3 regions of the Pseudoalteromonas sp. ABV4_021 genome follow, and region 3 is predicted to be linked to each of the others. Evidence: predicted binding sites of a transcription regulator. Region 3 holds the regulator's gene; each other region holds the start of a gene.

Region 1 (7,079 bases), 1.3 Mb from region 3:
CGTAATGCATATTCTTCATTGGAAAGTAGTTGTTCTCCTAATTGAGCGACGGTTTTACGTGCTTTAATGGCACTTAATACGTGCTGTAACGGCAACCTCTTGGCTTGATGCATCAGCACATGACCACATGCCACAGGCGTTATATCATATTGCGCCATCAAGCGTTGGCAGTGCTCCATATACTCTGACTCGTGCGCTAATAAAAAGCGTGTTAACCCCAGCCAAAAACGATCTTCATGGTGTTTTTTAAGCCAATTAGCCCAATGATGATCAATATTTTCGCCCTTTGGTAGCCAAATAAAAAGACAGTGTTTTATTGACATTAAATCCCACCGAGTCAGCAAATAGTTGCCTTTTTCACTGCGTCGCCGTGCATTGGTGATTATTCGACATAACTCTGCATAAGCTTTTCTTGTTGGACATAACAAAACAACTGTTAAACTCTCTTCAAGCGTAAATAAGCTACCAACAATTAACTTAATTGCCCGTTTATGGTTTTTAATCTCTCGGTGTGCACGTACAACTCCAGCAACAGAGCATTCATCTGTAATCGCAATATGGGAGTAACCAAGGTTATCGGCCGTGGCAACCAGCTCTTCGGGATGTGATGCCCCATGTAAAAAAGAAAAATTTGATTGGCAAACTAATTCTGCATAATTCATTAGCTAAAAAACCCATGAATAAACCATTGTTTTTTTGGTGTACGAAAAACCCACAGCCACCGTCCACTCTCATCTCGTGCAATAAAATAATCACGAGCAACATTATTATTATCCCACCAACCCGTCACGATGCGTTCAGGGCCGTGCGATATTATAATTGGCTGAGTGAGCGCTACAGGTGAACGCAGCATAAAACTTGGCCGGACTAAATTCATTTTTGGCGCATTTGATAACGTGTTGAATGTATTCTCTTGGCTAGCTATTTCTGGCCTTAGATCATTATAAACAGTTAAGGTTTTAACCTGCTCCTGCCCAAGTTTTGCCTGAAGTATTGCTGTTAACATTGCAGTATCTAAGCCTGATTTATGCTGTGAGAACAAATCGTCTTCTTCACCTAAATTAGATACAAGGTAATCACTTTTTATAGTTAATGCGATAACGGGCGCTGGTAACTCGGTATTTTCTAAACGTAATAAAAAAAGCGTTAACCAATGTTCAGCGCGATATTCAGCATGCGCTGACGATAGTTCAAAGACCAAATTGGCTACTTCTCTAAAATGCAAAATAAGGGTCACTTGCTTTGCTAACTTAAAAGTAGAGAGTAAAAAAGCTTGTTGTTGCTTTAATACAAGTAAAAGTGGTTTTTCAAGATGTTTAGTGAGCGATACTTCATAATGTAAGGTTAGCTGTTTTTCAAAATGAGTATCAGGTATGTAAAACGTCACTCGATGCGGATATTGGCCTGTTAATTTACCTACATACATTACTAATTCACGTGAGTAGCGTTTAGCTAACTCATCAAGCGATACACCCAACAACTGCTTAAAGTGCGTAATCCCTACGCGGGTTAGCAAAGCAATTTCTTTTGTAGTGATATCAGCAAATTGTAATGACAATAACGCAAGCTGATTACGCGCATTTTGTTGGTTTGTAAAAATCACATTAGTACCCGCTTGTGCTAATGCTTTTGCCAACAATGGTGAAGATCCGCTTGCGAAATAATACTGAACCCCCAATGTTTTTAACTGTGTTTCAAGCACATGCCAATATTGATCACTATTGTTATATAAGGACTGCATACCATCACACGCTATCAGTAAACCTTTTGGCGGCATCATACAAATATCTGCAGTGTAGTTATAAAGTACACTGGCTATGCGCTTGAGCTCTGCCACTTCCACTTCTTCTTGATAGGGGTAAACCGCCAGATCAGAGACCAATAAACTAGCTTGCCCTAATCCTTGTCCTTGCATTAATCCTTTTTTTTTAGCCGCCGTTGAAAGTTGTACTAAATTACCTTGGTGACTGGCTAAGGCAATTACCTCGGTGCTCGACATTACAAATTGCGTATCGAGTTGTAACTGTGGAAAGTAAAGATAAAGCCAATTTAACATTAACCAGCCTTATCAACCGGAAATGCAATCACATTGCTGATAGGCGAAGATGCAATGGTGCAATAAGGCCATGTCGTTTGCATATCAACAATAAAATAATCACTTGGCCACCCACCTTTTCGACGGTTTATCTTTACTTTCAGCCCTTGTGGATGTGCTTGTAATGTTAAGCTTAAAGTGACAGGCAAACTCCCTTGACTGGTTTTATAGCTATTTAAGTAAAACAAACGGTTTTTACCCGATTTACTTGCTTGCTGAAAGCGCTGGATATGGGAAATCGTTAAATCTTGCTGCGGCCAATAAATAACGTCACTGCAGCTGCCACTTTGTAAACATTGTTCTACTGCCCAAAGCGCATCTTTATGTTGCTCAGGATACAGTACTAACACTTGACTAACATCAACACCTAAATGATGCAAAGCTGCACTGTTAACTAACGCAGGCGGTGAAATAAACACAATAAAACGGCTTTGCCGCATTTTAAAACTGGGTGCAATCAATCGAAGTTCACCAATGCCGGGACTACTCAGTAGCTCTATCACGCCATTAGTGGGCATACCGCCAGCGAGCTTTTCATCTAAAACCGCAAAGCCCGTTTGATGCTTTTCTATCTGCTCTGTTTGAATACGATTGGATGCATACCAAAGCAGATTGCGATGATGTAATTGCTTGATCAGTGAATTCATGAATACACCAAAGGATTATACTGTATATAAATACAGTATAATCCTTTGGTGTTGAGGATCAATGGATCCACAATAAAAAAGGCCAACTGTTTCTGCAGTTGGCCTTCAATCATAATTTTATCAATATGTTGTGAATATGAGTTTATAGCTTGTCTTTTATAATTACAGTATAAAACACTTACTATTTAAAAAAGCGTCGTCTAATTGCTACAAGTGGCAATAATAATAGCCCTAATGGTGCAAACGATGCACCTTGACGTTCATATGTTTCTTGCGCTTTTTCAGGACACTTCTCAGCTACACCATCAGCGTTATATTTCAGTTTCACTGAAACAACCACACTTTCTTGCTCTACTTTACCGTTAGCATCAACCACAACATTACCTTGAGCATCACGCTTATCTACAGTTTTTGTCGCTGTGCCATATACAGTACCATCATTTGAAATGCTGATTGCTTCCGCAACCACATATGGGAATGATGATTCACCATCGTTTGCAAAACACGGTAATAAGTCATTTAGATTAGTGAACGTGTCTTTATTAATATCGTAAATAAACGCTTCTTTACGACGGCTTGCTGATGAGCTTGTTTCAACTTCGCCTTGACCAATAATCAGGCCATTATCATTTATGTCTGTCGCAACCGCAGAGCTACTTTTAAAAAAGTCTGATGGAAAAGTTGTCTCGCCAGTTGCAACATTATGATAAAAGAACTTACTGCGCTCAGTGTTTTCAATACGTTTAATTGCATAGCCTGTAATAATATTATTATCATTAATAGCAACTGCTCGACCACCTGGTCGGTAATCGTATTCGTCAATAAACTCTACAACATTACCATCTTTGTAGTACACCGGGTATTGCGTAATACCGTCACCATCACGATACCTAACAACAGAATAACCAACTGCAATTTCATTTTCATTAACCGCTAATGCGGTACTGCGCCACGCTCTCTTTTGCTCATCTTCATCAGGTACAATACCTAACCCAAGATCAACGGTATCAGTCACGTTCAATGCATTATCTAAACGCCACATTGTCGCATTACGGTTATAAAGAGCACGACTTGAAGAATTTACATAAGACTCATGGCATACCTCTACTGGAAGTTTATCGCCGTCACAACTTTCGTCTAGAGACTCTTGTGAGTCAGAAGCAATACTTACAGACGTTTCACCTACTACCAAGTAACCATCACTTACCTGAACGATACTATACGCACCAGAAATACCACCATAAGTTACTTCTGTTGGCATTAAATCAACTCGTTCACCGGTGTTGGTCATTACAAAACCACGGCGTGTAAAGTCACGAATATAATGCGTGTCCGATTCAGTTTCGCCGTCTTCAGTAAATTGAATCTTAGTATAAGGTGCAGAGCCCCAACCTGCTTTCACGCCGTCTTCAGAGATTGATGTAAAAATGTTCTCAACTGAGCGTGTTAAACCACCATCATAATCAGGGTGTTCTACATCATAAATAACGCGCTCTTGCGTTGGGTTATTATATTCAATGGCAACATTAAATTCGGATCCGCTATTTGAAGAAATTTTCTGATAGCGGCTATCAGCATAAGATGACAATAAAAAGTCTTGTAGAAATTCTTGCGCATCACCATTGATATCGCCATTTTCGATATCATCTAGTGTGAAAGTAATCTCTTCATCACGATTTTCGAAAACGCGCTCACGGTCTTTATACGCATTTGTCAAACGTGTGTCTTCAAAATCTAATTCCGCAATATCAATAACAATATTGAATACGCCTTGCGCCATACCAACGGCTTGGCCCGCTTCGTTTGCATCAGTTACATACGCGTGTTTAGCGTAATCTAGATTGCCAAGCTCTTCTAAAACATATGGAGTAGCGCCTTGAACCTGTGGCGTGATTGCAGCAAAAACTGCCGCTGCAAGTAATTTATATTTCATTTTTATTCCTACTACTGATCCTGTAACTGTTCCAATTCTTCCCAGCGCATAAAAGCGGTTTCAAGCTTCGACTCTGCTTGCTGTAATTGGTTCAAGGTTTTCTGAGTTTGCTCGCTATCTTGCTTGAAAAAATCGGGTGAGTTAACAACTTCTTGAAGTTCTTCAACTTCTTGTTCAAGCGATTCTAATAAAGCGGGTAGCTCTTCGAGTTCTCGTTTTAATTTGTATGATAACTTGCCTGCTTTTTTAGCTAAAGGCTTATCGTTGATTTTTTTGTCGTTTTCTGTGTCTTTTTGTTTTTGTTCAATTACTGTTTTTTCAGCAAGTGACTGCGCATAATTTTGGAAATCTTGGTATCCACCGACCACTTCCACTACTTTGCCATCACCTAAAAAGCCCCATACCGTACTACAGGTATTGTCGATAAATTCACGGTCGTGACTTACAACCAACACAGTACCTTGATAATTAGCGAGAATTTCTTCAAGTAATTCAAGTGTTTCAACATCTAAATCATTCGTCGGCTCGTCGAGTACTAAAACATTGCTTGGTTTAACAAATAATTTTGCCAGTAATAAGCGGTTTTTCTCTCCGCCAGATAACGACTTAACCGGTGAGCGCGCGCGTGCTGGTGGGAATAAAAAGTCTTGTAAATAACCAAGCACATGGCGACTGCGGCCACCGATATTGACCTCTTGTTTACCGTCCGCAACATTATCTTGCACGCTAGCTTCTTCGTCGAGTACCGAGCGGTATTGATCAAAATAAGCAACTTCTAAATTAACACCTTGCTTTACTTTGCCTGAATCCAGCGCTAATTCGCCAAATAAAATTTTCAGTAACGTTGTCTTACCAACACCATTTGGCCCGACTAATCCAATACGATCACCACGCATAACTAAGGTAGAGAAGTCTTTCACTATTGGCTTACTTGTAAAGCCTTGTGAAATAGCCTCTGCTTCAAATACTAACTTGCCAGAACGCTGAGCACTTTCAATGTTGAAATCGGCCTTGCCTTGTTTTTCAACACGGGCTTTTCGTTCCACACGCAGTTGTTTTAGTGCGCGAACACGACCTTCGTTACGCGTACGACGCGCTTTAATACCCTGACGGATCCATGCTTCTTCTTCTGCGAGTTTTTTATCAAACAAGGCATTTTGGCTTTCTTCAACTTTTAATGCGTGCTCTTTTTGCTCTAAATATTTTTCATAATTACCAGGGTAAGACACCAGCTTACCTCGGTCTAAATCAAGAATACGTGTTGCCATTGAACGAATAAATGCACGGTCGTGAGAAATAAATACGATCGCACCATTAAATTCTTTTAAGAATTTTTCCAGCCACTCAATGCTGGCAACGTCCAAGTGGTTCGTTGGTTCATCCAGCAATAACAGATCTGGCTCACCTACCAGTGCTTTCGCTAGCGCTACTTTTCTAAGCCAACCACCCGAAAGTGAGGTTAAATCACTGTTTGGATCGAGTTCTAACTGACTTAGCACTTGGTTGATTTGCGTTTCAAAACGCCAACCATCGTTTGCTTCTAACTGAGACGATAAACGCTCGAACTGTTTAAGTGTTTTTTCACTGTTATCTTGACTTAGTCTCGCGCTAACTTCGTGATATTCAATCAACAGTGTCGCAATGTGCGGTAAGCCATTGGCAACATAATCAAATACAGTGCCATTTGCGCCTTTTGGTGGGTCTTGCTCAAGGCGCGCGACTTTTAATCCACTCAGACGGTTAATTTCACCATCATCCAGCTGAATTTGACTATCAAGCACTTTAAGCAAGCTTGATTTACCTGCGCCGTTACGACCAACAATACACACCCGCTCGCCATTTTCAATCAGCATTTCTGCATTATCAAGCAATGGGTGTGTGCCGAACGCTAACTGCGCTCCTGTAATTCTAATTAAATCCATGATTATTTATTTTTTAAAATGTCTTCAAGATTAAATGGCCAAAATAATTTTGTGCCAGTGCTAAACTCAGCTACCGGAATCGTCGTCTGGTATTCGGCCATTAACGTTTCATCGTCGACAATGTCGACTAAATCTAGCGATGCAGCTAAGCCGGCTTGCACAAATAATGCATGCGCTTGCTCACATAAGTGACAACCCTCTGTGTGATACAGCGATATCTTAGGCATTGCGAATAAGCCACGCGTTGTGAATTTGCTTGTTGCGTTTAAAATCAGGCGAAAGTGTTTTATCGCTGATATTTTCTGCTATCAAGCCAAGGTCAAGTAAACCTTCTTCGTTCATCGTAAAACCGCGTTTGTTATTTGAAAACAACAAAGTACCGTTTTGTGCCAAAATACGTTTTACCCAGGTAAACAACTTAATGTGATCACGCTGAACATCAAACTCTTTTTTCATACGCTTTGAGTTTGAAAACGTCGGCG
Region 2 (7,079 bases), 1.7 Mb from region 3:
ATCAAATCGCGCAGAGCAAATTTTAGCTGATTTTGAGTCATACATTGCGCAATTTAGATTGGTTAAGCCTAAATCGAGTGATGTGAAAGGTTTGCTTGGTCATAGAGCACGTTCAAGTGCTGAATTAAGAATACAGGCGCAATAGGAGAAGTACCATGTCACAAAACGTATATCAATTTATCGATGTGCAGCGTGTCGACCCGCGCAAAAAGCCTATTTCGTCACGTAAAAAACAGTTTGTTGAAATCTACGAACCGTTTTCTGCGAAACAAGTTGACTCGCAAGCCGATCGTTGCCTTGACTGTGGTAATCCATATTGTGAATGGAAGTGTCCAGTGCACAACTACATTCCCCAATGGTTAAAACTGATCAAAGCGGGTAAAGTTATCGAAGCGGCTGAATTGTCGCATCGAACTAATAGTTTACCCGAAGTATGTGGACGCGTATGTCCGCAGGACCGATTATGTGAAGGTGCGTGTACACTCAACGAAGAGTTTGGCGCGGTAACTATAGGTAATATAGAAAAGTATATTTCCGATACTGCCTTTGCGATGGGCTGGAAGCCAGATATGTCGCATGTGGTTTGGAGTGATAAGAAAGTGGCTATTATCGGTGCGGGGCCTGCAGGTTTAGGTTGCGCTGATATTCTAGCGCGTAATGGTGTAAAACCTGTGGTGTTTGACCGTCATCCTGAAATTGGTGGTTTACTGACCTTCGGTATCCCATCGTTTAAATTAGAAAAATCGGTAATGGAAAACCGCCGTGAAATTTTCACGGGGATGGGCGTTGAATTTGTGTTAAATACCGAGGTCGGTAAAGACATTGCACTACAAACCATTATTGATGAATACGACGCGGTATTTTTAGCGGTGGGCACTTATCAAAATATGCGTGCAGGTCTTGAAAACGAAGATGCTGATGGTGTGTTTGATGCATTGCCATTTTTAATTGCCAATACCAATTTTCAAATGGGTTATGATGAAACACCAGAATCTTACATCAATATGCAAGGTAAACGCGTCGTTGTGTTAGGTGGTGGTGATACGGCAATGGACTGTGTGCGTACCTCAATTCGTCAAAATGCCAGTAGCGTTGTGTGTGCTTATCGTCGTGATGAAGCCAATATGCCAGGCTCAGTACGTGAAGTAAAAAATGCCAAAGAAGAGGGCGTTGAGTTTATGTTTAATGTACAACCAAAAGGGGTTGTACTTAATGACAGTGGCAAAGTAACTGGCGTAAAAATGGTTAAAACGCAGCTTGGCGAGGCCGATGAAAATGGCCGACGTCGTGCAGAGGAAGTAGCAGGTTCTGAGCATGTTGTGCCAGCCGATGCGGTGATCATGGCATTTGGTTTTCAGCCTCATGCAATGCCGTGGTTAAGTGAGTTTGATGTAGAACTTGATAAATGGGGCCGTATTGTTGCACCTGAGCAAGGCGCATATACACACCAAACATCTAATCCTAAAATCTTTGCTGGTGGCGATGCCGTAAGGGGTTCTGATTTAGTGGTTACCGCTATTTATGAGGGCCGCAACGCAGCAGAAGGCATTATGGACTATCTCGAAGTTTAGTACTGTATAGCCCTAAATGTGGTTAAACATTTAGGGTAGCTTATAACATTAAAAAGGTGGGCAAATGCCCACCTTTTTAATGTTTATGTTTTTTGTGCTTAATGGTATTGCGACAGTAATTCTGAGGCATTAGTGCGGGTAATTTCACTAATATTCGTGCCGCCTAATAAGCGTGCAATTTCATCAATTCGCCCCGAGTTATCCAGTACCGACATATGTGTATGCGTGTGTGTGCCATCATCGCTTTTACTGACAAAAAACTGATTGTGGCCACTTGATGCAACTTGCGGTAAGTGGGTTACACAAATAACCTGTGTACTATTGCCTAACTGGCGCAATAACTTACCAACGGCCGATGCAGTTGGGCCAGAAATGCCCACATCAACTTCATCGAAAATTAAGGTTGGCGTAGTCATTTTATCTGCAATAATCACTTCAATGGCAAGACTAATACGTGATAGCTCACCACCCGAGGCTACTTTCACAAGTGGTTGTAAACGTTGGCCTGTGTTGGCAGCAACTTGAAAATCTATACTGTCTAGGCCTTTACTACTGGTTATCTCTTGTTGCTCAACCACAATGGCAAACTTGGCGTTTTCCATTGATAACATCACTAGTGACTCAGTAACTTGCTTTGATAGTTCATCTGCAGCGGTTTTTCGGCTTTGCGAAAGGCGCGTTGCGACAGTCACATAATGTTCTTTAGCCTCGGCAATTTCGCTTTCTAGTGCGGCGAGACGTTCGTCACTTTGCTCAATGTTGGCAAGACTTTGCTTTAGCTCAGCGTGTAAATCTGGGATTGCTTCAGGTGAAATATCGTGTTTTCTCGCCAAATCAAGTGCGCGTGCGATTCGATCATCGAGTTCTGATAACTGCGCAGGGTCCATCTCAACGCTGTCTTGATAATGGCTAAGTTCACGTGCAGCTTCCTCTAAACTGATGCCCGCTTCAAATAACAAGTCGGCGATTGGTGCCAACTTTTTATCTAAACTTGCTAACTCAGCTATTTGATTTGCACTCGATTGCACCATAGAGTACGCATTATAGTTATCTTGTTGATAAATAATTTGCAGCTCTTTTTGTGTGCCTTCAAGCAACGAATTTGCGTTACTTAGCAGCTTATGTTGTTGTTCAATTTCTTCAAACTCACCGCTCTCAAGAGAAAACTCATCTAACTCAGCCACTTGATACTCGAGCAATTGCTTTTCAGCGGCTGCTTGCTGTAGTGACTGACTTAGCGTCGCCTTTTCTTTTTCAAGTGATTGCAGTGCGTTGTATGCCGTTTTAACATCGTTCACAAGCTCAATGTGTCCAGCAAAGCTATCAACTACCGACAACTGATAACCGGCTTTATTGAGTTGTTGGTGCGCGTGTTGGCCGTGAATTGAAATAAGCAAGCTGCCGAGCGATTTTAACTGGCCTGCTGGCACCATTACGCCGTTTATATAGGCTTTACTGCGGCCGTTTGCTGATACTACGCGGCGGATAATGCATTCGTTACTATCACCTAATTCATGCTCACTAATAAAGTGTTGCGCAGCAGGTAAGTTCTGAATATCAAATACCGCCGAAACTTGGGCTTTATCGGCGCCTTCGCGCACCATGCTGGCTTCGGCACGTTCGCCTAAACATAGCGATAGGGCATCAATAGCGATTGATTTACCTGCGCCAGTTTCACCTGTGATAGTTGTCATACCTTGATGCCATTCAATATCTAGGTGTTCAACAATTGCAAAATTTGTTACTTGTAATGATGCTAACATAACTGATTATCCATACAGTACATTAACTGGTAATTTATACAGTAAATAAAAAATAGGCAAGTTAAAAATGAAGATATTTTGCTGCGGAAGAAAAAAGACGTAAGCAGAAGTATTGAAAAGGGATTGCGCCAATAGCCAGTATTTAGCCTTTAGCGCAGATCAAATTAAACGTTTTCTTCGTGAAGTTCTGGCTCAACGTTTTCACCAGTAGATGCAAGTGTTGGTGTGATCACCTGTTGGCTTAATGAAGGCAATTGATGCAAATAAAAATCACTGTTGAATTGGTGGCCAGATGTCGGTAATTGTTCGACAAAGGCATAGATTTGTTTACTTAACGTTAGTTTATCGTCTGCCGATTCAAACTTTAGCAACTCATTTTCGAGTAAGTCAGTTAGGTTACCGATTACTTGTTCGTAGTGTGTAATGGTTTCATCATTTTTACGTTGCATTACAAAGTAATTGTTGTTGATTTGCGATAACCCACTAATGTCTTTTGGTTTTACAATGCGTGATTTACCATAGCTTTGCACTATTTTGCTGTAACGTGAGCTGACAACTTCGATACGTTCGCTTTGTTGTTGCTTTTCAAGTGCTAATGCTTTTTTTCGATTGTTATCTATGACTAAAAATGTCGTTAACAGTACAATTAATAAAACGGTGGTTAAAAATACTACAAACCCCACTTTTTCTTTCCTTTCAAATGATTACTCTGAATCTGACTAAGTAAATTGCGTAACACACTTAGCAATAATGTTCTTGTGCGTTCTAGTTTTATAGGTTTTCCAAGTACAAGACAAATTTGTGCGATAAAATAAAGCGAGTGTACGCACATTTAACGATGCAATGCCTTGGTATCCACTAGAACTTAATTTGTTATTTTGATTTCAGGTTGATTAATATAAACGACTGCCCCAGTTTAACTTTTGGCGCAGTACATTGTAATACGAATATTTGCTTGGATGTACCATGCGCAACTGTTGCTCACTTCGTTTGATCACAATTTCATCACCTGGCAATACCGCTAACACAACATGACTATCACAACTCACTTGTAAGTCCACATCATTAGCAGGGCTCAATGCCAGTTTTACTTCACTGTTTGCATCCACCACAAGTGGACGGCTGGTTAGTGTGTGTGGAAACATAGGCACCAATGAAATGGCGTTGAGCTTCGGGTTTAAAATGGGTCCGCCGCCAGAAAGACTATAGGCTGTAGAGCCTGTTGGCGTTGACACAATAAGGCCGTCAGATTTTTGCGAGAATACAAACTCTCTATCAATAAAGGCTTCAAACTCAATCATGTGTGCAACTTTATTGGCATGCAGTACGGCTTCGTTAACCGCCGTGTTTGAGCTTTTTAGTACTTCATGGCGATAGATTTCCACTTCCAGCAAGAAGCGTTTTTCTTCACTAAATTTACCAGCCAAAACTTGTTCAAGCTCGCGCTCAAAATTATCGGGATCAAGATCGGTCAGAAAACCGAGATTACCTCTATTCACGCCGATAACCGCAATATCAAAGCGGGCCAATACACGAGCTGCACCTAGCATATTACCGTCACCTCCAACCACAATCGCTAAATCACAGTTGCGGCCAATTTCAACTAACGACGCTGAATGCTCTTCATCGACAATGGGTTCAGCGACACGGCTTTCAACGTAAACTTGATAACCGAGTGCCGTTAAAAAAGTATGCAGTTTGGCAAGTGTTACAGCCGCGCCTTCATGGTTCGGTTTGCCAATCAATCCTATGTTATTAAATACTTGTGCCATAAAATCGTCACTGATAAAGTCTTGCCTACAGTATATCTTGATTTTTAATCATCAGGCCATAAATAATAATCATGAAATTAAGCGCCCGTGATCAACTCATTTTTTCTGCCGTTATGGACTTATATTGCAATGGTGAAGGTACGCCAGTTGCATCAAGCCATGTGGTAAAGCAGAAACAAATTAATATTTGCAGTGCGACAGTACGCAATGCAATGGCGCGTATGGAAAAGTCGGGGCTATTGTATGCGCCTCACACTTCTTCGGGACGTGTACCAACAGAGCTAGGTTTTAGCTATTGGTTTGATGAATTTTTTCAACTTTCGGATATTGCAGACTATTGGGAACCCAGTGCGCAAAACCTTACCGAATTTTCACACCGCTTAAGTCAACAATATAAACTGTGTGTGTTGGTGAGTTTGCCAGAGGCGATGCAGCAACATATTTATCGTGCAGAAGTGCTCGATTTTAGCTTTGAAAACTGGCTTATTTTATTGTTCGATAGAGACGGTAATAGCCAAAACATTCAAATTACCAAGCCTCGCGAAGCAAACGATGCATTACGCAATCAGTTTAATGCGTGGCTAAATACTGTTTTTGCAGGGCATAACTTGGCTGAAGGGTTACGCCGCATGGCGGCGATGCGCCAAAGTGCACCAATGTTTTGTCATGGTTCGCTTGGTATGTGGATTAAAGCGCTCGCTGAAAAACTGCATGTAGATAGTAGCATTGTTATTGGCAGTCACTATTTATTTGGTGCATTGTCTAGCGAGCAGTTAAATCAAATTGGCGCGCCATTTTTAGATTATGTAGAACAAAAGTTAGCGATGAAAATGGGCATGTCGGTTATGTACCACGACAACTTGCCGTTTGGTGCGTTGGAAGACTATTTATTACTGAGCGTGCCTTACTTTTTACAAGAGATATACCAAGGCCGTTTATGTGTGCTCTGTCCAAAGTCGGCGAAAATTGAAGCAATTATCAACGAAATATCGATTAATTGCGCTATTAGCTCTTGAAAGGCGTTTATCAATCCCCATAATTAGCATCAGTTGTAAGATTTCGGAGAGTATCAATGTCTGAGCAAAATAATCAGCCAGAGCAAGAAGCAGAAGTACAGGAAACCCTTGACCAAGTAGCAGAAGAGCTACAACAAGGTGGTGAAGAGCTAAGCGCAGAAGCGGAAATTGCGGTATTAAATGCAGAGCTTGAAGCAGCGAAGCAAGCAATTGAAGAGCAAAAAGACAGTGTAGTACGCGCTGCCGCAGAAGTTGAAAACATGCGTCGTCGTACAGCGCAAGATGTTGAAAAAGCGCACAAGTTTGCCCTTGAAAAATTCGCCAATGAACTACTACCTGTGCTTGATAACTTAGAGCGCGCGATTGAGTTTGCTGACAAAGAAAACGAACACATTAAGCCGGTTATCGAAGGTGTTGAGATGACGGCAAAAAGCTTTGTTGATGCCGTAGCAAAGTTTGGTGTTGAAGTGGTTGCGCCACAAGGCGAAACGTTTAACCCTGAATTCCACCAAGCAATGTCAATTCAGCCATCTGCTGATGTTGCACCAAACACTGTTATTGCCGTAATGCAAAAAGGTTACCTATTAAATGGTCGTTTACTTCGTCCAGCAATGGTAATGGTGTCTAAAGCTGCTGAATAATAGTGCTTAAGAATGCAAAAAAGCTGTAACCCTGGTACAGCTTTTTTTGTGCCTGTTGTGGCAACTAAAATGTACTAATGGCCGAACTTTAACTGCTTTAATTGGCAGATTAAAATACCGCTTACTGCCATTGCCATAGCAACCGCAAACCCGATACTTGGCGGTAATGGGATAAACGCTAAAATTGGGCCAGCAAAGGCGCCACTACCAAAGCGTAGAGTACCTATCACAGCGGTAGCTGTTCCAGATTTCTTCTTGAAATTTATTAAAATCAGCGCATCGGCGTTGGTTGCCATAATGCCTAAACTCATCATCA
Region 3 (7,079 bases):
AAGTACTTTGATTGCGCATCGAATTGAGAAGGATCGGCAAAGGCTGTTTTAATTACCTTAGCAATGCCAACAATGCCGGGTTGTTTACAGCTAGAGTGATAGATAAATACGAGATCGCCTAGCGCCACTTGGTCGCGCAGAAAGTTACGGGCTTGATAGTTGCGAATACCATCCCAAATTTCGTCATTTTTTGCTTTTAAATCGTCGATAGAAAATTCGTTTGGCTCTGTTTTAAATAACCAATAATGCATTACCTATTCTCGCTAATGTTAAAGTGACAGGTGTTTGCTATTATAGCGATACTAGGAAATTACGAAATAGTGTTATGAGTCAGGTACTAAACGATCTTTTAGCATTGCTGAAGTTAGAAAAAATAGAACAGGGGCTGTATCGTGGCCCTAGCCAAGATCTTGGTTTTAAAGCTGTTTTTGGCGGTCAAGTTATGGGGCAAGCGCTATCTGCTGCAAAAGAAACCGTTGCAGAAGATAGACAGGTGCACTCGCTGCACTCATACTTTTTAAGACCTGGCGATGTTGATCACCCGATTGTTTATGATGTAGAGAACATTCGCGATGGCCGCAGTTTTAGCACCCGTAGAGTTAAAGCGATTCAATTTGGTAAGCCGATATTTTATATGACTGCTTCTTTTCAAGTGGATGAAAAGGGGGTGACTCACCAAGCGGCGATGCCTAACGTACCAGGACCTGAAAAGCTGCCATCCTCATTGGATGTTTATCGCGAACACAAAGAACTTATCCCAGAAAAAATTCGCAATAAAATTATTTGTGACAAGCCAATTGAAATGCGACCGGTTAATTTTCAAAATCCGTTTAAGCCAGAAGTAACCCTTGCTGAGCGTTATGTATGGTTTAAAGCTAATGGTGATATGCCAAATGACCCGCGAGTACATAAATATTTGCTGGCATACGCTTCTGATTTTGAATTTTTACCTACAGCGTTACAACCGCATGGTTTGTCATTTTTACAGCCGGATATGCAAGTAGCCACCATTGACCATGCTATGTACTTTCATCGCCCATTCCGTTTAGATGAATGGATTTTATATGCAGTAGATAGCCCTTCTGCCAGTGGTGGTAGAGGGTTGGTGCGAGGGCAGTTCTTTAATCAACAAGGTGAGTTAATTGCCTCGACGATTCAAGAAGGTGTGATTAGAAAATATGGATAAAAAAGGCGGTGTGTACCGCCTTTTTTTGTTGCTGTGACGGCTAGTCTTCGAGTGCACTGGCAATACTTGGGTTTAGTTGTTTTAGAATGATTTGACTCAACTGCTTCGTTGTCTCATTGCCTGTGATGCGCCCTTGCTCGCAATCATCAATCATGTGGTTTTGCTTAAGCGTGCTAATAAAGCCAGACAATACTTTTTTATCGAAGAATTCTGGTGTATCGATACCAAATAGCTGTGCAAGCTGTTGTGCAAAGTCTTGGCTTTGCGTTTCAAGCTGGTCGCGCGAAACGCTGTCACTTGCCAGAATTAATTTAATTACGCTGGCATAGCGAATTAATGTGCACTGGATAAAGCGTGCTAACAAGTTAAGCTGAGCTAGAGATTTGCTGCTAGGATTAACTGAAATCGCATCGTTTTCAACGGTTAATAACCCAATACCGCTCAAGGCTTCAAGTGAGTCATTTAGATATGTTTCGCAATACGGTTGCATAAACCACTCCTGTTTAAAGAGCGGATATAACGCGTTAACTTGCTTGATTAGCTGGTCGCGAGAAATGTGTTTTTGGCTAATTAAGATTGAGCTAATTAGACTTGGTACTGCGAATAAATGCAGTACGTTATTACGGTAATAGTTCAATAATACTTTTTGTGTGTCTTGAATACGGATTACTTCAACTCGCCCTTGCGTAATCACTTCAAACTTATCTAACGTGAGTGCGTGTTCAAGCAGCTCTTCAGCACTTTTGTTTGGCATACTGACATCTTTGCTGTAAGGCGCTAATTCGAGCAATCTCAGGTAGTTTGTCATACAAGCTATGAGCTCGTGACGCGTCATCGCTTGTTTTTCGGTGTTTAACAAAATAGATGAGATTAAAGTAACGGCATTGATCGCAGCCGCATTATTGATGTTGACCATCACTGAATCAGCAAGTTTGCCAACCATTGGCGTTAGCCAATTAGGCTTTTCATCTGCAGCAATGCTGTCGCGCCAATTTGACTGGTGCTGGGTAAGATACTGGTTAATGTTGATTGGCTCGCCAAAATTTACATTACCTTTGCCGTAATTCTTGAGCTTACGTAGAGTTTTGAAGACACCCAGTACTGACTCATTTTTCTTCTTTTGCCCAGCAAGTTCACCAAGGTAGGTGTTAACTTCCATTACATGCTCGTAACCAATATATACAGGCACGATTGAAATTGGACGATCAATACCGCGCAAAATTGATTGTAATGTCATCGCTAACATACCGGTTTTAGGTGGAAGTAAACGGCCAGTTCGGCTGCGGCCACCTTCGGTATAAAACTTAACAGCGTAGCCTTTTATAAATAACTGGCTTAAGTATTCACGGAACACTGCGGAATAAAGCTTGTTGCCTTTGAATGAACGGCGTAAGAAAAAGGCGCCACAGCGTCTAAATATTGGGCCTGCAGGCCAAAAACTTAAGTTTATACCTGCTGCAATATGTGGTGGCACATAACCTTGATGATAAATAACATAGGTGAGTAATAAGTAATCCATATGGCTGCGATGGCAAGGCATATAGATAATTTCGTGGCCTTTATCTGTCAGCTCTTGAATTCGTTCAGGGTTATTTACTTCAATACCGTTGTATAGCTTGGTCCACAGCCAAGTAAGAATGCGCTCAGAAACACCGATCATTGATTCGTTATAGTTGGCAGCAATTTCATCAACTAGTTTTATGGCATTTTGTCGCGCTTCTACAATTGAGATGTTTTTACTTTTTGCTTCACCTTCAATCGCAGCTTTGACAGTGCTTGATGCTAAAAGACCTTGATACAACTGGTCGCGAGATGGCAGTTTAGGGCCAAGCGCAGCAAGTTTCTGACGTTTAAAGTGAACACGGGCAACACGAATGAGTTTATGTGGTAAATCATCACTTTGTTGCTTACTAGTAAGCTGCGATAGTTCTAATGGACGACTAAAACGAATTAAGTTGTCGCGGCCAGATAGTAATACGACAAATACCTTACGCAACCAGCTTGGTGTAAGAGAACTGGATAAAATAGTGCCAAGGCCTGGCTTTTCTTTGCCTGGATTGCGTCCCCATAAAATGGTGACCGGAATAACTTGTAAATCGGTAACGTCAGATTGCTTTAATGCTGCAAATATTTCTTCGCTGATTTCGAGCGCTGGACTGTCTTTTTTGGCTTTACCAAACAGTGGCGAGCGGTGGTGAATTGGAATGTATCTTGGAACTTGTTTATCACCAATTTGCTGAGTGACCTGAGGGTCAGGTAAGCCGAGCTTTTTACAGGTGCTGCGCAACGCGGCTAAATCAGAAAAAGAATTTAATAATGTGATGTAAACGGTCGGCTTGTTTTTATCTATTGCTAGGTTGTCTAAAGGGTGTTCAGGTACAATTTTCGAACGCACTAAAAGCTTGTTCATACCGTTTGCAAACCACTGAATCATAGAGCCAACCAACTTCATAACACCAACCTAAAAACAAAAGGGGCGCTAGCATACCAGTTAACTCTAAAAGATTAAATAACTGGTCGTGCCAGAGGAAAAATAAAGCAATTTACTGCGATGATTTTTGATTTGCAGCAATTATCGTCTGTAACTAAGCATAGTGCTAATTATCAAATAATTAAAAGTTGCGAAATAAGAATAACTGTATATACTCACAGTTATCTGTACTGTATGGAAAACCAGTGAATGAGACCATTAACAAAACGTCAGGCACAAATCTTAGAACTTGTTAAAGTATTTATTAAAGATACTGGCATGCCGCCAACGCGCGCAGAAATCGCATCGACACTCGGTTTTAAAAGTGCAAACGCTGCAGAAGAGCATTTAAAAGCATTAGCCAAAAAAGGCGTAATTGAAATGGTGCCCGGCGCTAGCCGCGGTATTCGTTTAGTGGAAGAAGATGAACCAGAGCAATTAGGTTTACCGTTAATTGGTCAAGTCGCCGCAGGTTCACCTATTTTGGCTAATGAGCACATTGAAAGCCATTATCAAGTTGATCCTAACCTATTTAACCCATGTGCAGATTTCCTACTGCGTGTACGTGGTGAGAGTATGAAGGATATCGGCATTATGGATGGAGACTTGCTAGCTGTTCATCGCACGCCAGTGGCTAATAATGGGCAAGTGGTTGTAGCCCGTGTTGATGAAGATGTAACGGTAAAGCGTTTTGAAAAAGCAGGCAAACAAGTACTGTTACATGCAGAAAATGATGAATTTGACACAATTAAAGTCGATTTAGAGCATGGCCATTTTAATATCGAAGGCCTTGCGGTTGGTGTTATTAGAAATGCCGACTGGATGTAATACACTTTTGTTGACCTTGGCTAGTGAGTAACCTTACTAGCCTCAACCTGCTTTTAAACACCCTATTTCTTACTATAGCCCCTTCTATTTTTACATCTTCAAAAATCGCTAACTTATAGATTTATAAAAAATTTATCTTAAATTTGACTTGCGTAAAATTTAATCGTTTACTAGACCTTAGTAGTAACCTTGTTTTCTTTTTAAGCAAAGTGCGGCTTTTAGAAAACAAATATAATAAAGAAAATGGAGTGATGCTGTAGTGCGTCGTGCGATTTAATCGCTAAAACTTTCACTGACCATTTCCTAACAACATAATAATAATTAGCTAAGGAGCGAGCATGAGGCTAGTGAAGCTATCCTTATGGTTACTATTGAGCTTTCCTTTTTTAGCAGTTGGGACGAGTCAATATAACTTACCTGTTGGGGTGACAGACATCAGCCGTGATGTCTACGAGCTCCATATGACAATTTTCTATATCTGTTGCGTTATTGGATTAGTGGTATTTGCCATTATGTTTTGGGCAATAATCCATCACCGCAAATCAAAAGGAGCAGTGCCTGCTCAATTTCATGAAAGTACCAAAATTGAAATACTCTGGACAGCAATTCCATTTGTAATTTTGATTGGTATGGCAGTGCCTGCAACCAAAACCTTGATTGCCATGGAAGACACCACTAAAGCTGACCTAACGATTAAAGTTACAGGGTCACAATGGAAGTGGCATTATGAATATCTTGACCACGATGTGTCGTTTTATTCTGTTCTTTCGACTCCACGTGAACAAATCACCAACCAAGATCAAAAAACAGAAACCTACCTGTTAGATGTTGATAAACCGCTTATTATTCCAAAAGGAAAAAAAGTACGCTTTTTAATGACTTCGGACGACGTAATTCACTCTTGGTGGGTACCTGAATTCGCGGTTAAAAAAGATGCTAACCCAGGCTTTATCAACGAAGCGTGGACTAAAGTCAATGAGGCCGGTATTTATCGCGGTCAATGTGCGGAGTTATGCGGAAAAGACCATGGCTTTATGCCTGTGGTTGTTGAAGTTAAAGAGCCTGCTGAATTTGAACAGTGGTTGGCAAATGCGCAGCTTGAAAAAGCGCAAGCAGCGGCCGCAGAAAAAGCATCACTTGATCTTACATTATCTCAAGATGAGCTAATGACGCTAGGAGAACAAGTGTATATGGCTAATTGTGCTGCGTGTCACCAACCTACAGGAATGGGATTGCCAGGTGTGTTCCCAGCGCTAAAAGATAGCCCAATAGCACTTGGCGATGTTAAAGCTCATATCGATATTGTGGTTCATGGCAAGCCAGCAACAGCAATGCAAGGCTATAGCAAAATGTTGTCACTAAAAGAGTTAGCGGCAGTAGTGACCTATGAGCGAAATGCTTGGGGTAATAACACTGGCGATTCAGTGCAACCAAGTGATATTCAAGAATCTGTGGGAGAAGCACAATAATGACAACACTAGCTGAATCTCATCACCACCATCATACGCCAACAGGACTAAAACGTTGGCTATTTACCACTAACCATAAAGATATCGGTACGCTTTATCTGTTATTCGCCCTGTTAATGTTTTTAACGGGTGGCGCAATGGCACTGGTTATTCGTGCCGAATTATTTCAACCAGGCTTACAATTTGTAGAGCCACACTTTTTTAACCAAATGACTACAGTTCATGGCCTCATTATGGTTTTCGGTGCAGTTATGCCTGCGTTTACTGGCTTGGCAAACTGGATGATCCCTATGATGATTGGCGCGCCAGATATGGCACTACCGCGCATGAATAACTGGAGTTTTTGGATTCTACCATTTGCATTTTTCATTCTGCTTATGTCGTTATTTATGGAAGGCGGCGGCCCAGCTTTTGGTTGGACGTTCTATGCGCCACTATCAACCACATATAGCAATGATAATACGGCACTATTCGTCTTCGCTGTGCATATCATGGGCATTAGCTCAATTATGGGAGCAATCAATGTAATTGTAACCATAGTGAATATGCGCGCACCGGGCATGACGTATATGAAATTACCGCTGTTTGTATGGACGTGGTTAATTACTGCATTTTTATTAATTGCGGTGATGCCGGTACTTGCTGGTGCAGTGACTATGGTGCTAACTGATAAGTACTTTGGCACAGATTTCTTTAACGCGGCTGGCGGTGGCGACCCAGTAATGTTCCAGCATATTTTCTGGTTCTTCGGACATCCTGAAGTTTACATCATGATTTTACCGGCGTTTGGTGTTATCTCGACGATTATTCCAGCGTTTTCACGCAAGAAACTGTTTGGTTATGCCTCAATGGTTTATGCCACGGCATCAATCGCGTTTTTGTCGTTTATTGTATGGGCGCACCATATGTTTACTACTGGCATGCCATTGGCGGGTGAGTTGTTCTTTATGTATAGCACCATGCTGATATCTGTGCCTACGGGGGTTAAAGTTTTCAACTGGGTAGCGACAATGTGGCGTGGCTCGATTAGCTTTGAAGTACCGATGCTGTTTTCCATTGCCTTTATCGTGTTATTCACCTTAGGTGGTTTCTCTGGATTGATGCTAGCAATAACACCGGTCGACTT

The links. Region 3 encodes LexA, which represses DNA repair genes until DNA is damaged. Its sites were predicted from a motif close to TACTGTATNNNNATACAGTA; they were not measured.
Region 1: a site for LexA is predicted at 2,761-2,780, ahead of imuA (translesion DNA synthesis-associated protein ImuA). Genes of this name have one in related genera too.
Region 2: a site for LexA is predicted at 3,335-3,354, ahead of recN (DNA repair protein RecN). Genes of this name have one in related genera too.

The regions. Positions count from the first base shown of each region.
Region 1 is NZ_JBSWVB010000001.1:1,584,560-1,591,638, forward strand. It holds gene ACXAFE_RS07485 (error-prone DNA polymerase) at 1-662, opposite strand, end outside; gene ACXAFE_RS07490 (Y-family DNA polymerase) at 662-2,056, opposite strand; gene imuA (translesion DNA synthesis-associated protein ImuA) at 2,056-2,742, opposite strand; gene ACXAFE_RS07500 (DUF3466 family protein) at 2,924-4,675, opposite strand; gene uup (ATP-binding cassette ATPase Uup) at 4,687-6,597, opposite strand; gene ACXAFE_RS07510 (glutaredoxin family protein) at 6,600-6,824, opposite strand; gene rlmKL (bifunctional 23S rRNA (guanine(2069)-N(7))-methyltransferase RlmK/23S rRNA (guanine(2445)-N(2))-methyltransferase RlmL) at 6,817-7,079, opposite strand, start outside.
Region 2 is NZ_JBSWVB010000001.1:1,178,367-1,185,445, forward strand. It holds gene gltB (glutamate synthase large subunit) at 1-145, shown strand, start outside; gene ACXAFE_RS05630 (FAD-dependent oxidoreductase) at 156-1,571, shown strand; gene recN (DNA repair protein RecN) at 1,670-3,334, opposite strand; gene ACXAFE_RS05640 (hypothetical protein) at 3,499-4,017, opposite strand; gene nadK (NAD(+) kinase) at 4,228-5,106, opposite strand; gene ACXAFE_RS05650 (HrcA family transcriptional regulator) at 5,178-6,122, shown strand; gene grpE (nucleotide exchange factor GrpE) at 6,179-6,763, shown strand; gene ACXAFE_RS05660 (multidrug effflux MFS transporter) at 6,838-7,079, opposite strand, start outside.
Region 3 is NZ_JBSWVB010000001.1:2,891,511-2,898,589, reverse strand. It holds gene ACXAFE_RS13415 (EVE domain-containing protein) at 1-251, opposite strand, end outside; gene tesB (acyl-CoA thioesterase II) at 326-1,186, shown strand; gene plsB (glycerol-3-phosphate 1-O-acyltransferase PlsB) at 1,227-3,638, opposite strand; gene lexA (transcriptional repressor LexA) at 3,867-4,484, shown strand; gene coxB (cytochrome c oxidase subunit II) at 4,823-5,953, shown strand; gene ctaD (cytochrome c oxidase subunit I) at 5,953-7,079, shown strand, end outside.